Regions from separate parts of the Devosia sp. J2-20 genome, predicted to be linked through region 2. Evidence: predicted binding sites of a transcription regulator. Region 2 holds the regulator's gene; the other holds the start of a gene.

Region 1 (8,352 bases), 230 kb from region 2:
GGGGCGGAGAGCTGATCGACGGACATGGCAATATTCCCTTGGTTTGTGCCTTGTTGCGCCATCGGCCCGCGGGCGTCAATCCGAGTTGTCCCCAATGTGCATGTCTCGTGCTAGTTTTGATCAGAACGCACACGGGAGTCGGCGATGTATGGATTGATGGGCAGGATGCTGGCCGCACCGGGGGAACGTGAGGCGCTGCTGGCAATCATGCTGGAGGGACATGCGCCCATGCCCGGCTGTCGCAGCTATGTCATCGCCCGCGATCCCAAGAGCGAGGATGGCATCTGGATTACCGAGGTGTGGGACAGCAAGCAGGCGCACACCGACTCGCTGCAATTGCCTCATGTGCAGGCGACCATTGCCAAGGCAAAGCCGATCATTGCCGGCTTCGCCGAATTTATCGAGACCGAGCCATTGGGTGGCAGGGGGCTCTAGAGCTGCACGGCAGTGCCCGAGACCGACACCATCAGCATCGAGCCACCCTGGCCGACCACTTCGTAGTCGATATCAACGGCCACCACGGCATCAGCGCCCAGGCGACGCGCTTCAGCTTCGAGTTCGGCAAAGGCCTGCCGCCGCGCATCGCGCAGGGTGGATTCATATGCGCCAGCGCGGCCACCGACGATGTCGCGGATCGGCCGGCCTTCGAGGGTAGGGGTGGTCGAGATGATCATGGCGGGCTCCTTAGGGCTCGTACAACGTCCAATGCATATAGGGTGAACCCAAGGCGGGCGGCTCACCCCTTGGTAACAAAACTCTCCAAGACCTTCTTGCGCCCGGCTTTTTCGAAGTCGATGGTCAACTTGTTGCCTTCGATGCCGGCGATGGCGCCGTAGCCGAATTTGAGGTGGAAGACACGCTCGCCAAAGGCGAAGGCGGATTTGTCGTTGCCGATATCGACCGAGCGGGCGACCAGATCGCCGTCAATGGTCATGGGCCCGGCGCTCTTGCGACTGGACTGCTGGGCGCGGGCGCGCTGCCAGCCGGGCGTTTCATAGACGCTCTCGAACGGGTCGGTCTTGTTGAAGCGGCTGGCGGCACCGCCTCCACCGCCATAGCCATAGCCACCATAGGAGGAACCGGTATCGGTGACCTCCACGGCGTCGGCGGGCAGTTCATCAAGAAAGCGGGACGGAATGGCGGACTGCCAGAGGCCATGGATGCGACGGTTCTGGGCGGCGGAAATGCGCACGCGCTTGCGACCGCGGGTAATGCCGACATAAGCCAGACGGCGTTCTTCTTCGAGCCCGGCACGGCCGGATTCATCCATGGTGCGCTGGCTGGGGAATGTGCCTTCTTCCCAGCCGGGCAGGAAAACCGTGTTGAATTCCAATCCCTTGGCGCCATGCAGAGTCATTATGGTGACGGCATCGGCCGCGTCAGCACTGTCGCGGTCCATGACCAGCGAGATGTGTTCGAGGAAGCCGCCCAAGGTTTCGAACTCCTCCATGGCGCGGCTGAGTTCCTTGAGGTTTTCCTTGCGACCTTCGGACTCCACCGATTTGTCGGCGCTGAGCATGTCGGTATAGCCGCTTTCCTCAAGGATCTGCTCGACCATCTCGAAGGGCTTCAGTGTCTGGGCGCGGAAGGCCCAATCGTCGAATTGGCCAATCAGGCTGCGTAGGGTGGTGCGCTGCTTGGGCTTGAGCTCTTCGGTTTCGAGTAGCAACCGCGTGGCGGACAGCAGCGGCAGGTCCTGCAGTCTGGCCGTCTCCATGAGCATTTTGAGGGTGGCATCGCCAATGCCGCGCTTGGGCACATTGATGATGCGCTCAAAGGCAAGATCGTCGGCGGGCTGGGCCACAAGGCGCAGATAGGCCAGGGCGTCGCGGATTTCCTTGCGCTCGTAAAAGCGCGGTCCGCCAATGACGCGATAATTGAGGCCGAGGGTGATGAAGCGCTCTTCGAACTCGCGCATCTGGAAGCTGGCGCGCACCAGGATTGCCACAGAGTTGAGCGGCTCACCGGCGCGCTGATATTGCTCGATCTCTTCACCGATCGCGCGGGCTTCCTCTTCGGAATCCCAGACCTGGGTGATGGCAACCGGTTCGCCCTTTTCGGCGACATCGGTCTGCAGCGTCTTGCCCAGGCGGCCTTCGTTGAAGGCGATGATGCTGGAGGCGGCCTTGAGGATGTTGGCGGTGGAGCGGTAATTGCGCTCGAGCTTGATCACCTTGGCGCCCGGAAAGTCCTTCTCGAAGCGCAATATGTTGTCGACCTCGGCACCGCGCCAGCCATAGATGGACTGATCATCGTCACCGACCACGCAGATATTGGCTTCGGGGGCGGGCTTGCCCTGGGCCAGCAGGCGCAGCCAGAGATATTGAGCGACATTGCTGTCCTGGTATTCGTCCACCAGCATGTATTTGAATTTGCGGTGATATTCGGCCAGCACGTCCGGGTTTTCCCGGAACAGGCGAATGCATTCGAGCAGCAGGTCGCCGAAATCGGCGGCGTTGAGGGATTTTAGTCGGGCCTGATAGTCGTAATAGAGCTTGCCGCCCATACCATTGGCATAGGAGCCGCTATCGGCCGAGGATACGTCCTTGGGCAGCAGCCCCTTGTTCTTCCAGCCATCCATCATCGAGGCGAAGAGCTTGGCAGGCCAACGCTTCTCGTCGATGCCCTCAACAGCCAGCAATTGCTTGATCAGCCGGATCTGGTCATCGGTATCAAGGATGGTGAAGGAACTGGTCAGGCCCACCAGACCGGCATGGCCCCGCAGGATACGAGCACCGATGGAGTGGAACGTGCCCATCCAGGGCATGGCGTCGAGACGCGGGACCAGCTTTTCGATGCGCTCCTTCATCTCCCGGGCGGCCTTGTTGGTAAAGGTCACCGACAGGATCTGGGAGGGCCAGGCGCGGTTGGTATTGATGATGTGAGCAATGCGGGTGGTCAGTACGCGGGTCTTGCCCGTCCCGGCACCTGCCAGCACCAGAAGCGGGCCGTCAATGCTCTCGACGGCGTCACGCTGTTCCTCGTTGAGGCCCTGCAGGTAGTCGACCGGCTGCTGGCTCTTGAACTGGCTGGTAATAGCACCGGCAGCGGGGCGGGCGAGGGGGTGGTCTGCACCGGACATTAATAGCCTTTCCAACACTGCGCGCCGTTGTGGGCGCAGCAGCGCGGCGTTGACGAATCTTGATTTGTTCTCCTGCGAATATAGGGATGGGGGACCACAATGTATAGAACGCGGCGGCGTCACTGATCCGTCATGCGAGCGTCATGGGACTGTAGCGTGTCCTGCTTAAGGCACCCGTTGAACTCAACGGGGGATTATCGATGTCTAGATCCAAAATGCTGGTCGGTCTGACGGCCATGCTGCTGGCCACGACGGCCAATGCCGGTGCTGCCGAAACCTTTAACCGCATTGCCAGCTTTGACGTGGCGCAGAACGCGCCGGATGCTGCGGTAACCTCCTCGGAAATCATTGCGGCCACCGATGACGGCATGATGCTGATCTATTCGGATAGCCCTGCTGGCGGCATTGGCTTTGTCGACATCACCGACGCCAAGGCGCCCAAGCCTGCCGGCTTCATGGCGCTGGATGGCGAGCCCACTTCGGTGACCATTGTTGGCAACAAGGCCTATGTCGGCGTCAATACGTCGGAAAGCTACACCATGCCTTCGGGCAAGCTGGTGGTGGTTGATATCGCCAGCCAGTCGGTCGAGGCCGAATATGATCTGGGCGGACAACCGGATTCCGTGGCGCACAACGCCGCCGGCACGCTGATCGCCGTGGCCATTGAGAATGAGCGTGACGAGGATCTCGGCGATGGCGGCCTGCCGCAGATGCCCGCCGGTTTTGTCGTGATGTTCGATATCGCCGCCAAAACCGTGACCAAGGTAGAGGTTACGGGGTTGGCCGAGATTGGCGGGGAAGACCCCGAGCCCGAATTTGTCGACTTCAACGACAATGACGAAATCGTTCTGACGATGCAGGAAAACAATGCCATCGTCATCATCGACGGCCAGACGGGCGCGGTCACAGTGCATTTCTCCGCTGGTACGGTGAGCCTGGATCGCATCGATACCAAGGCTGATGGCGCATACGCTTTCACTGGCTCGGCGACTGACCTGCCGCGCGAGCCCGACGCGGTGCAGTGGCTTGATAACGACCGGTTCGTGATCGCCAATGAAGGCGACTGGAATGGCGGCAGCCGCGGCTTCTCCATCCTCAATCGTGCCGGCGAGGTACTGTTCGATAGCGGCGCTGACCTTGAACACTATGCGGCGCGCGTCGGCCACTACCCTGACAAGCGCGCCGGTAAGAAGGGCGTTGAGCCAGAAGGGCTGGAGGTCGGCCGCTTTGGCGAGAACACCTATATCTTCGTTACGGAAGAACGCTCTTCGCTGATCGCTGTTTATAGGGATACGGGCGCCGCGCCTGAATTCGTGCAGGTGCTGCCATCGGGGATTTCACCCGAGGGTCTGGTGGCCATTCCGCAGCGCAATCTGCTGGCGACCGCCAATGAGGTTGATCTGCGCGAAGAGGGCGGCGTGGGCTCTCATGTGATGGTGTATGAACTGGCCGAAGGCGTAGCCCAGTATCCGCAGCTGATCGCCGATCTGGACGCTGAGGGACTGCCCATTGGCTGGTCGGCGATTTCTGGCGCCGTCGCCGACGCCGAAAAACCGGGCATGCTCTATGCCGTCAGCGACAGCTTTGTCAGTGCTGCGCCGGCGATCTACGCCATCGATGCGACCGCCATGCCGGCCCGCATTACCGGCAAGACCCTTGTGACGCGTGGTGGCGAAACCGCCCAGAAGCTGGATCTTGAAGGTATTGCCTTGGACGGCGAAGGCGGGTTCTGGCTGGCTTCGGAAGGGCGCACGGACCGTTTGATCCCACACGCGCTTTATCATGTCGACGCCGATGGCGAGATCGAAGAGGAGGTCGCCTTTCCCGCTGAACTGCTGGCCCAGGAGATCCGCTTTGGCGCCGAAGGCATCACCAGCACTGGTCGCGGCGATGACATGACCCTGTGGATCGCCATGCAGCGCGAATGGCAGGATGATGCCCCAGGCATGGTCAAGCTGGTCAGTTACAAGCCGGCTTCGGGCGAATGGGGTGCCGTTCACTATCCGCTGGAGACCCCGGCTGATGGCACCTGGAACGGGCTGTCGGAAATCGTGGCGCACGGCGAGTTCGTCTATATCGTCGAGCGCGACAACCAGATCGGCGCCAAGGCCCAGCTCAAGGCATTGTATCGCGTATCACTGGCCGAAATGGTCGCGGCGCCACTGGGCGGCGAATTGCCGGTGGTCAGCAAGGAGTTGGTGCGTGACTTCGTGCCGGATCTGATGGCAGGCAACGGCTACGTGCTGGACAAGGTCGAGAGCTTTGCCATCGACGCGGCCGGCAATGGCTTTGTGATCACCGATAATGACGGCGTGGACGACAGCTCCGGCGAGACCATGTTCTGGTCCATCGGCGCGCTCTAGCACGCATCGCAGATATGTTGCGGTCGGCCAGTCCTGCGGGGCTGGCCGATCGTCGTTTCGGCGCATGCAGGCCATAATTGTTGGCCAGGCATTCAAGAGTGGGGATTCTGGCGTGTATTCAACGCAGTGTCGGGGTTGCGCGGGCGCTTGTCTTGCCTACACTCTGGCGCATTAATTCGGATGACCCACGCGCTGTGCTGAACCGCATCTACATCGTTGTTGGCATGCTGGCGATCATCGTGCTCGGTGGCGCGTTCATCGCGCCATATCTGATCCAGTGGGGAGATTATCGCACCCGCATGGAAGAGCTGGCGACCGGGGTGCTGGGCACGCCCGTGACCATCCGCGGTGATATCGCCTTTGCCCTGTTACCGCAGCCCCGGCTGAGCTTTACCGATGTGCTGGTGGGGTCGCCCGAGGAGCCCGCAGCCACAGTCGACAGCGTCGAAGCCGAATTCTCGCTGATGGATTTTCTGCGCGACAATTACGATCTGACGCGATTGGTGCTGCGCGGCCCGGTCATTGATTTCAGCATTGATGAAAACGGGCTGTTCGGCAGCGGCGTCAACGTCAATACGGCCGGTGGCGGTGTTGCCCTTGGCCAAGCCAGCATTGTCGATGGCACGATCCGGCTGATGGACCGCCGGGCCGATCAGAACTTTGTCGCCGATGACGTTGACGGGGATCTGCGCCTGTCGAGCTTTACGGGGCCGTTCCAGTTCCAGGGTAGTGGGGTGTTTCGCAGCGAACGCTACACCTTCCGGCTCAATTCATCGCAGCTCGACGCAGCGGGACACTCGCGGCTTTCGGCCTTCGTGCAGCCTGATAGCGGGCGCTTTTCCTTTGCCAGCGAAGGGCTGCTGACGCCGGGCATCGCACCGCGGTTTGACGGGGCGATGACCTATCGCGAAACCCCGGTGCTGGCCGAGCGCGCCGACGATATTCGCGGCGATCTGGTGCTGGAAAGCAAGATGACGGCGTCCACGGACCGGGTCGTGCTGACCGGCTATACGCTGCAGCCCGATGAAAACCGTGCCGGAACGCGCCTGACTGGTGCGGCCAGTATTCAACTGGGCGCGCGGCAGAGTTTTGATGCGGTGGTCTCAGGCGGGGTGTTTTCGTTGCCGCCGCGCGATGCCAAGGAAGACCCCGATACCAAGCCCTATGAAGCTGTGCGGCTGCTGGCCGAACTGCCAGCGCCGCTCATTCCGTCGATGCCCGGACGCATTGGCCTTGACCTGGCGGAGGTCGGATTGCGCGGCTTCGCGCTGCGCAATGTGCGTCTGGATGCGAGCACGGATGGCGAGTTGTGGACGGTCGAGCAGTTTGTGGCGCAACTTCCCGGCGATACGGCCGTACGGGCCAGTGGCGCGTTGCGGCGTGAAACCAGCTATCCCGCGTTTCGCGGGCAGTTCAGCATAAGCAGTGCGCGGCTTGATGGGCTGGCCCATCTCTGGCGCAAGCCGGGCGAAGATAATGCGCTGTTCAATCAGGCGGGCGTGCTGACAGGCAATGTGATGCTGACGGGCGATGCCTTGCGGGTCAGCGAAGGCCAGTTGACGCTCAATGCAGTGTCGCACGCGGTCGAGCTGCGGGTTGGCTTTGGCGAAGAAAAGCGGCTCGATGTGGTGGGGCATTTTGCCGGATTGGGCGTTCAGGGCAGCACGGTTCTGGGGGCTTTGTTGCCGGATGGAATGGCCGAGCCGGGCTTTGGCATCAGCTTTCCCGAGGGCAGTTTTTCACTGACGGCGCAGAAGGCGCGGGTGCTTGGTTATGACGGCAGGGCAATGGTCGCCGAGGGCCAGTGGGACGCGCGCTCGATCAGTTTTGCGCGGCTATCGGCGGACGATTGGGGCGGGCTGGGGTTGGATGTGACCGCCACTGCGGCGGGTAGTCTTGCCCAGCCAACGGTTTCCGGCTCGGGGCGGCTGAGCATTGCGCGTGCCGATGCGCCAGGTTTGGCTGGACTTTATGATCTTTTCTCGGTGCCTGCGGACTGGCGTGCTGCTCTGGCGGCGTCCGCGCCCTTGGAGGTGCTGATTGATCTTGAGGCAGGGGATCGCGACGGCGCCCAGATTCTGACGCTGGGGGGAACGTTGGGGGCTGCCGATCTTGACCTGCGTGCGGAACTGGAGGGTGGCCTTGTCGGGCTGCGCACTGCACCACTGCGGCTGACGGCGACGTTGGAAACCGACGATTCTGTCGCTCTGAGCGCTCAATTGGGGCTGGGTGATGCGCCTCCATTTGAAAATGACGACATGCTGGTCAGCCTTGGGCTGGAAGGGTCGCCGAGCAATAGTCTCGACAGCCGCATCAATCTCAGTTCAGGCGATGAAGCCCTGGGTTTTGCGGGCTATCTTGTGGCGACCGATAGTGGCGAAGTGCAGGGCACCGGCACGCTTGACGTCACGCTGGCTGATGCGGGCGGTCTGGCGCGCATCATTGGCGCGCCGGGCCTGAGCTTGCCGCATGCACAGGCCAGCGCAGCGTTCCATTTTGAGGGTGGTCGATTGGTGCGGCTGGCCGAGATCGAAGGCCGCTCGGGCGATGTGGCTTTTTCCGGCGTGCTGTCGTTCGACCGGGCGCGAGACGCTGCCAATGTCACAGGCGCGGTGGCGATCGATACTGTTTCGGTTGAAGGGCTGGCAGCGACACTTTTTGGTCGGACCGGCATGATCGGTGCCAATGGTGGCTGGCCACAGGGTCCGATCGGTATTGGCGATCAGGCCCGGGCGACGCGCGGCACCATTGCGGTGACGGCCAATGGCCTGGCGGCAGGTGGTGTCGAGCGGTTGGGTGCCACGGGTTTTGATCTGGTGTGGGACGAAACCCGGGTGCGGCTGGCCCGGTTCGAAGCGGCAATTGGGGCGGGCACCGCCAAGCTGGATATTTCGGTATGCTGCGCCG
Region 2 (8,352 bases):
CAAACTGGGCGAGACGCCGCGCATTCTGGCGGCCTCGCCGGACTATCTTGCGTCCCGTCCGACGATTGTCACGCCGCATGATCTGGCAGCGCATGAATTGATCGTGGGGCCGGGCGTCGTGCCGCAGGAGCTGAACTTTCAGTGCGGGGGCGAGAGAATAACCATCCGTGCTTCGGGCCGTACGACCTGCATCGCCAATGAAGGCGCGACTGCCGCGGCACGAGCCGGGCTGGGGATAACCGTATCCTCCATCTGGGGTGTTGAGGCCGAGATCGCGAGCGGACAACTGGTGCAGGTGCTGGCGGGATGGCACGTGGGCAATGTCGCGCTGCATGCGGTGTTTCCTCCCGGGCGCCAACCCAGACCGGCGGCACGAGCGCTTGCCGATCTGTTCGTCGGGCAGCGCCTCTAGGGTTGTATTGGAGTGAGTCAGACACCCACGCCTGGTGACGTGATGTGCTTGTCAAACAAGCGTGGCTAGCTCAAGACAGGGGGGTCTTCGTTCTGCTACTGAGGAGCCAAAATGCCCGATAGACCGTCCGTGCTGGCGCCGTTTCGGCATGAGACGTTCCGCCTGCTGTGGATTGCCACGCTGATGAGCAATCTGGGTGGGCTGGTGCAGTCGGTGGGTGCCGGCTGGATGATGACCACGCTGACGGACAGCCACAATATGGTGGCGCTGGTGCAGGCCTCAACGACACTGCCGATCATGATCTTTTCGATCGCTGCGGGGGCACTGGCGGACAATTTTGACCGGCGCATCGTGATGATCATTGCCCAGAGTGGGATGGCAGTGGTCTCGCTGCTGCTGGCAGTTCTCGCCTTTATGGGGCTGATGAGCCCATGGCTGCTGCTGGGGCTGACCTTTCTGATCGGGGCTGGGACAGCGTTGTTCAATCCCTCCTGGCAGGCCTCGATGGGCGATATCGTGCCGCGCAGCGATCTGGCGGGCGCGGTAACGCTGAATGCCATGGGTTTCAATATGATGCGCAGCATCGGCCCGGCGGTGGGCGGGCTGATCGTGGCGCTGGCGGGTGCGGCGGCGGCGTTCGCACTCAATGCCGTGACCTATGTGCCGCTGATCTTCTCGTTGCTGCGCTGGAAGCCGGAGCGGCCGCCGAACCGGTTGCCGCGCGAGGATTTCGGTAGCGCCATTCTGGCAGGCATTCGTTACGTGTCGCTGTCGCCCAACTTGACCACAGTGCTGTTTCGCAGCTTTTTGTTTGGTCTGTCTGCCATCGTCGTGCTGGCGCTGCTGCCATCAGTGGCGGACGAATATGTCGGCGGCGGTGCGCTGGTCTATGGCACGCTGCTGGGCAGTTTCGGGGTAGGGGCGATTGGGGGGGCGTTCATCAATGGCCGGGTGCGCGAGCGCTATAGCAATGAGTGGATCGTGCGGTTTGCCTGTGTCGGCTTCGCGCTGAGTTGCGTGGGGCTGGGGTTCAGCCGTGATGTGTTTCTCAGCCATATCGTGCTGCTGCCAGCGGGTGCCTGCTGGGTGCTTACGATGAGCCTGTTCAATGTATCTATACAGCTGTCATCGCCGCGCTGGGTGGTTGGGCGTGCCCTGTCGCTGTATCAGACGGCAACATTTGGCGGCATGGCAATGGGCAGCTGGCTGTGGGGCATCAACGCTGATGCAGTGGGGTTGGACTGGTCACTGGCGACAGCGGCGGTGGTGCTACTGGTCTGCGCGCTGGTGGGGTTCAGACTGCCGCTGCCGCAGTTTGAATCGCGCGACCTCAATCCGCTCAACACCTTTAACGAGCCGGTGCTGCGGCTGGATCTGACGCCGCGCAGCGGGCCAATCATGGTGATGGTGGATTATCGCATAGCCCAAGAGGACATCCCGCAGTTTCTGGCGCTGATGACCGAGCGGCGCAAGGTGCGGTTGCGGGACGGGGCGCGGCAATGGGCGCTACTGCGTGATCTCGAGTTGCCCGATCTTTGGGTCGAGAGTTACCACGTGCCGACCTGGGTAGATTATGTGCGGCACAATCTGCGGCGTACCAAGGCGGATGCGGAGAACTTTCAGGCGCTGCGGACTTTGCATCAGGGCGATGCGCCGCCGCGCGTGCACCGGATGATCGAGCGGCAGACGGTGCCACTGGATGACGAGACGCCGTTGCGGGGCACGCCGGAAGTCTAGGACCTAGGCAACAAATCGACACCCCTCGGGTTTGACCTGAGGGGATTGTGCTTGCGGGCAAAGGGATAGGGTAGGGCCCTCGGGTCAGGCCCGAGGGCGACGCGCAGTGGCTGGCTGCCTGCTTCAGGCGACCTGGGCGAAGCGTTCGTCGAAGGCGTAGCCGGCCCCGCGCACGGTGCGGATGGGGTCGGTTTCGCGGCCACGATTGATGGCGCGGCGGAGGCGGCCGATATGGACGTCCACGGTGCGTTCATCGACATAGACGTCGTTGCCCCAGACGCCGTCGAGCAGTTGCTCGCGTGAATAGACCCGGCCGGGATGGCGCATCAGATATTCAAGCAGGCGGTATTCGGTGGGCCCCAGATGCACGTCGCGCGCGGCGCGGCGGACACGATGGGTGGTGCGGTCGAGTTCGAGATCGCCAACCTTGAGGGCGGCCGTGACCAGATTGGGGTTGGCGCGGCGCAGCAGGGCATGGATGCGGGCGACCAGTTCGGGGACCGAGAAGGGTTTGACCACGTAGTCATCGGCGCCGGTGGCCAGACCGCGGACGCGCTCTTCTTCCTCACCGCGGGCGGTGAGCATGATGATCGGGACGCGGGCGGTTTCCTCACGGGCGCGCAGGCGGCGGCACAGTTCGATGCCCGAGATTTCGGGCAGCATCCAATCGAGCAGGATCAAATCGGGCAGCTTGTCCTGAATGGCGTGGGTGGCTTCGTCACCGGTTTCAGCGGTGACGACGCGAAAGCCTTCGGCCTCAAGATTGTAGCGCAGCAGGATGGCGATATCGCCTTCGTCTTCGACTACGAGGATAGTGGCGGGCATTGCTTGCTCCGGTCGTTCTTGCACCACGCCTGGGTGCGAGTGGCTCCACCCTTCAGCCTTCCCCATCAAGGGGAGGTGCAGTGCGGTGGATATATCTGGATCAGGCCTTGATCTGGGTGCGCTGCAGTTCTTCGACATCGCTCGAGAGCTGCTTGCCGGTCTGCAGGTAATAGGCACGTTCAGCAATATTGGTGGCGTGGTCGCCGATGCGTTCCAGGCTCTTGGCGCAGAACAGCAGATGGGTGCAGGGCGTGATGTTGCGTGGATCTTCCATCATGTAGGTGAGCAGTTCGCGGAACAGCGAGGTGTACATGGCGTCCACCTCGTCATCGCGGTTGCACACCTGAATGGCGCCTTCGGCATCGCGGCTGGAGTAGGCGTCCAGCGATTCCTTGATCTGGCGCAGCACCAGTGCGGTCATGTTGCGCACGCCATTGTAGAAGGTGGGCTGCAGGTTCAGCCCTTCGATCTTGAGCGAGCGGCGGGCAAGCTGCTTGGCCATGTCGCCGACGCGTTCAAGATCGGAAGCAACGTGGATGGCCGTGATGATGGAGCGCAGATCGGACGCCATGGGCTGGCGGCGGGCGATCATGGAAACGGCCATATCGTCGATCTTGCGCTGCATGTCGTCAATGCGCTGATCGGCGATGATGGTCAGATCGGCCAGTTCGCGATCGAGCTTGAGCAGGGCCTTGGTGCCGTTTTCAATGGCGACTTCGACCTGGCCACCCATCTCGGCGATGGTCTGGGCGAGGGCGACAAGTTCGTCATTGTAGGAAGAGACGATATGTTCGGGGGCCATGGTGTTCCTCTGGACCTGTGACGTGGCGCGACCGGCCCGCAAAAACCGGACGCCAGAGTGGGTGGGGCGCCGGACTAGCCGATGCGGCCCATGATGTAGTCCTGGGTCTGTTTGTGGACCGGGTTGGTGAAGATGTCTTCGGTGACGCCTTCCTCAATCAGGTTGCCCAGGTGGAAGAATGCCGTGCGCTGGCTGACGCGGGCGGCCTGCTGCATGGAGTGGGTGACGATCACGATGGTGTAGTTTTCACGCAATTCATCGATCAGCTCTTCGATGATGGCGGTGGCGATGGGATCAAGTGCCGAGCAGGGCTCGTCCATCAGGATCACTTCCGGGCCAACCGCAATGGCGCGGGCGATGCACAGGCGCTGCTGCTGACCACCGGACAGGCCGGTGCCTGGCTCATTGAGGCGATCCTTGACCTCTTCGAACAGGCCCGCCTTGCGCAGGGACGACACCACGATTTCATCAAGGTCGGTCTTGGATTTGGCGATGCCGTGGATCTTGGGACCGTAGGCGACGTTCTCATAGATCGATTTGGGGAACGGGTTGGGCTTCTGGAAAACCATGCCGACGCGGGCGCGCAGTTCCACGACGTCCAGATTGGGATCGTAGATATCGTCGCCATCAAGCTTGATGGTGCCGCCGACGCGGGCCCCCTCAATGGTGTCGTTCATGCGGTTGATGCAGCGCAGAAAGGTCGACTTGCCGCAGCCCGATGGGCCGATGAAGGAGGTGACGGCACGATCGGGGATATCGATCGAGATACCGTGCAGGGCCTGTTTGGCGCCGTAGTGGACCGTCACATCGCGGGCGGTGAGACGGATGGGGCGCTCGAGGGCATCGGTGGGGTTCATGGTGCTGTTCACTGATTGCTGAGTCATCTTAACCTTGCCGGCGACCATATCCATTTGTGCGTTCTCCAGTTCGGTCATGCGCGACGCTCGAGGCGCGTGCGCAGGAAGATTGCGACTGCGTTGAGAAGGATCATCATGCCGAGCAGCACCATAATGGCAGCAGAGGTGCGCGCTTCAAAGAAGTTCCGGTTTTCATTGCCCTGCCAGAGGAAGATCTGCACCGGCAGCGCGGTGGCCTGATCCATCGGCGAGCCGGGAATAGAGGCGACGAAGGCGTTCATTCCGATCAGCAGCAGGGGCGCGGTTTCGCCGAGCGCCTGCGCCACGCCAATGATGGTGGCGGTCAGGATGGAGGGGAAGGTGACCGGCAGCACGTGATGGAACACCATCTGGGTTCTGGAGGCCCCCAGACCGAGCGCGGCCTGACGCAGGGCTGGCGAGACCGCCTGCAAGGCTGCGCGGGTAGCAATGATGATCGTGGGCAGGGTCATCAGGGTGAGCACCAGGCCACCGACAAGCGGCGCTGACAGGGGCAGGTGGAAGTAGTTGATGAACACTGCGGCGCCGAGCAGACCGAAGACAATGGAAGGCACCGCGGCCAGATTGTTGATATTGACCTCGATGAGATCGGTGAGCCGCGACTTGGGCGCGAACTCTTCGAGATAGATGGCGCTGGCGACACCGATGGGCACAGCCAGGCAGATCACCACCAACATCATGTAGAGCGAGCCCATAAAGGCACCCGCCAGACCGGCTGAGGCGGGCGCAGCGCGGCTGTCGACATTGGTGAACAGGCCCCAGGCAAAATCCTGGGTGATGGCGCCATTGTCGACCAGAATGTCGACGAGATCGCGGACCGGTGCAGAAAGCTGCTGGCGCGCATCGGGCAGGTCGCGATCGATATTGCCCTTGACCCAGTTATCGACATTGGCCGAGGCGAGTAGGCTGAAATCCTTTGACTGACCCAGCAGGCTCGGATCAGCCACGAATGCCTCGCGCACGACGTGGCGCGCATTGGTTTCGGGGATGGTCAGGATGTCCTTGCTGGATATCTCAAAGCCCGCCGGCGCGGCTTCGGTCATGGCCGCTGCAATGACCTTGTTCCAGTTCAGCATGGCGACATTGCGCTGCCATTTGAGCAGGACAGCATTGTAGTCGGCATCGGACTGGCCGGCTTCCTGAACGGGTTCTGGATCGACCTTGATGATGGCGGGATCAAACGTGACCGTGAGATGCAGCGATGCCTGATGGAAGGCAGGAATGCCCTTGCGCATCACATCGGTGAACAGCAGGGCCACAAAGCCCAGCGCCGCGCAAATGGCGACAATGCCCAGGATCCGGAAGATCTGTTCGTTGAGGTGACGACGGCGCAGACCGGCGCGGATCAGCTTGGTGCGTTCGGTGGCCTGCTTGCGGCCGGGAGCCTGTTGATCGGTCATTATTCGTACTGCTCCCGGAAGCGGCGGACGATGTAGAGCGCCACGATATTGAGAAGAAGGGTCATGACGAAAAGGGTCAGACCCAGTGCGAAGGCGACCAGCGATTGCGGGCCGGCAAAATCGGTGTCGCCGGTGAGCTGGTTGACGATGGACACGGTGATGGTCGAGATCGGCTCAAGCGGGGTGCCGCGCAGGACCGGGCTGTTGCCAGCGGCAAGCACCACGATCATGGTTTCGCCAATGGCGCGGCTGACGGCCAGCAGGAAGGCGCCGACAATGCCGGGCAGGGCAGCGGGCAACAGCACGTTGCGAATGGTTTCGGACTGGGTAGCCCCCAGACCATAGGAGCCATCGCGCATGGCCAGCGGCACCTGGTTGAGGATGTCGTCGCTGAGCGAGGAAATGAAGGGAATAATCATGATCCCCATGACCAGACCGGCGGTCAGGGCACTGGTGGCCGAGATATCCAGCCCCACCATATCACCAAGGCCGGCCAGAAACGGGCCAACCGTGACCAGAGCGAAGAAGCCATAGACGATGGTGGGGATGCCGGCGAGAATTTCGATGACCGGCTTGATGATGGCGCGCATGCGGCGCGGTGCATATTGCGAGAGATAGATTGCCGTCATCAGCCCGATGGGAACAGCCACCAATGAGGCGATGGTGGCGACCCACAGCGTGCCGGTGAGCAGGGGCAGCAGGCCATAGGAGCCATAATCGAGCGTCTCGGTGGTCGAGAATTTAGGATTCCAGACCGTACCGAAGAAGTAGTCGACCGGATTGATGAAGGAGAAAAACCGGATCGCCTCGGTGAGCAGGGAGACCACGATGCCCACAGTGGTCATGATGGCCACGGCCGAGCAGAACATCAGCAGGCCGGTGACCACCACTTCCACAGTATTGCGGGCGCGCAGGCGGGCATTGATGCGGGCGCGGGCGACCAGCAGGGCGACAATGGCGGTACCCGCAGCGGCAGCGACTATGGCCAGGAAGGTGATGAACTGGAAAGAGCGCAGTGCGTCGGCAGCGCTTTGTTCGTAGGGCGCAATGTCGCCAGCCACGCCATAGTCGGAGGCGAGTGCACCAATGCGCTGAACGGCGGCGTTCAGGCCACTCTGATCAAAGCCGGCCAGAATGTCGGTGGGGAGCTGGGAGATGATGTAGGCGCGGGTGATGCCCTGTCCCAGCCAGGCCCACAGGCCCAGAATTATCAGCGCGGGGACAAGGGTCCAGATCGCGACCAGAGCGCCATGATATTGCGGACGGGAGTGAACCTTGACGCCGTTGATGGGCGCTGTCGCCAGAGCGCGGCTTTTGGACCAGCCGGTCTGATAGGCAAGGCCAAGCAGGACGAGGAGAAGGCCGGCGATAATCAGCGAATTCATTGGCGCTCTCCATGCCGTTGGAAAGAGGTGGGCCGCACCAGAAGGTGCGGCCCGGATCGGGTGGTCTTACATACCGGCTTCGAAAGCAGCCAGCACTTCAGCGGTCTTTTCTTCTGGCTGCGGGATCAGGCCAGCGGCTTCAAGGGTGCCGCCATTGCCCGAGATCGCATCGGAGAGGAAGAACTGAACATATTCCTCGATGCCGGGGATGACGCCGATGTGCTGACCCTTGACGTAGAAGAACAGCGGACGCGACACAGGATACTCACCAGCGGCAACGCTTTCGAGCGATGGGGTGACGCCATCAACGGTCGCAACCTTAAGGGTGTCGCGGTTCTGTTCGTAGAAGGACAGGCCAAACACGCCGACCGTGTCGGGGTTGGAGGTCAGGCGTGCCAGGGTTTCGGTGTAGTCGCCGGCGATTTCGACGACAACGTCCTGACGCAGGGTTTCGCAAGCGTCTTCAGCGTGACCTTCTGGCAGACCGGCTGCTTCACAACCGATATTGACGACCTTCTCCTGGAACACTTCGCGGGTGCCGTGATTGGAGCCCGGGATAGCCAGAGCGATCGCCTGATCGGGGAGCGATGCGTCGATCTGGTTCCAGTTGGTGTATGGATTGTCGACCATTTCGCCATCGACAGGCACCTGGGCGGCGATTGCCTTGTAGACAAACAGCGGGGTCAGGGCGAAGTCAGCCTTTTCAGCGGAGGAGGCAAACACGATGCCGTCAAAACCGAACTGGATTTCGCGGATGTCGGTAACGCCCGCAGCGGCGCAGGCTTCCTTCTCGGAATCCTTGATCTGACGCGATGCATTGGCGATGTCGATGGTGTTCTCACCAACGCCTTCGCAGAATTGCTTCAGGCCGCCACTGGAGCCGCCCGAGCCAACA

Evidence for each region. Region 2 encodes PhoB, which activates phosphate uptake and scavenging genes when phosphate is short. Its sites were predicted from a motif close to TGTCATNNANCTGTCAT; they were not measured.
Region 1: AC0L37_RS05485 (esterase-like activity of phytase family protein) is a predicted target of PhoB. The motif match lies at 3,211-3,227, and genes of this name have one in related genera.

What each region holds. Positions count from the first base shown of each region.
Region 1 covers NZ_CM147870.1:1,125,070-1,133,421, forward strand. The annotation lists gene AC0L37_RS05465 (50S ribosomal protein L11 methyltransferase) at 1-26, opposite strand, end outside; gene AC0L37_RS05470 (putative quinol monooxygenase) at 145-435, shown strand; gene AC0L37_RS05475 (heavy metal-binding domain-containing protein) at 432-674, opposite strand; gene AC0L37_RS05480 (ATP-dependent helicase) at 737-3,082, opposite strand; gene AC0L37_RS05485 (esterase-like activity of phytase family protein) at 3,283-5,445, shown strand; gene AC0L37_RS05490 (AsmA family protein) at 5,598-8,352, shown strand, end outside.
Region 2 covers NZ_CM147870.1:899,182-907,533, forward strand. The annotation lists gene AC0L37_RS04395 (LysR family transcriptional regulator) at 1-412, shown strand, start outside; gene AC0L37_RS04400 (MFS transporter) at 524-2,149, shown strand; gene phoB (phosphate regulon transcriptional regulator PhoB) at 2,273-2,974, opposite strand; gene phoU (phosphate signaling complex protein PhoU) at 3,075-3,776, opposite strand; gene pstB (phosphate ABC transporter ATP-binding protein PstB) at 3,851-4,633, opposite strand; gene pstA (phosphate ABC transporter permease PstA) at 4,708-6,072, opposite strand; gene pstC (phosphate ABC transporter permease subunit PstC) at 6,072-7,457, opposite strand; gene AC0L37_RS04430 (substrate-binding domain-containing protein) at 7,524-8,352, opposite strand, start outside.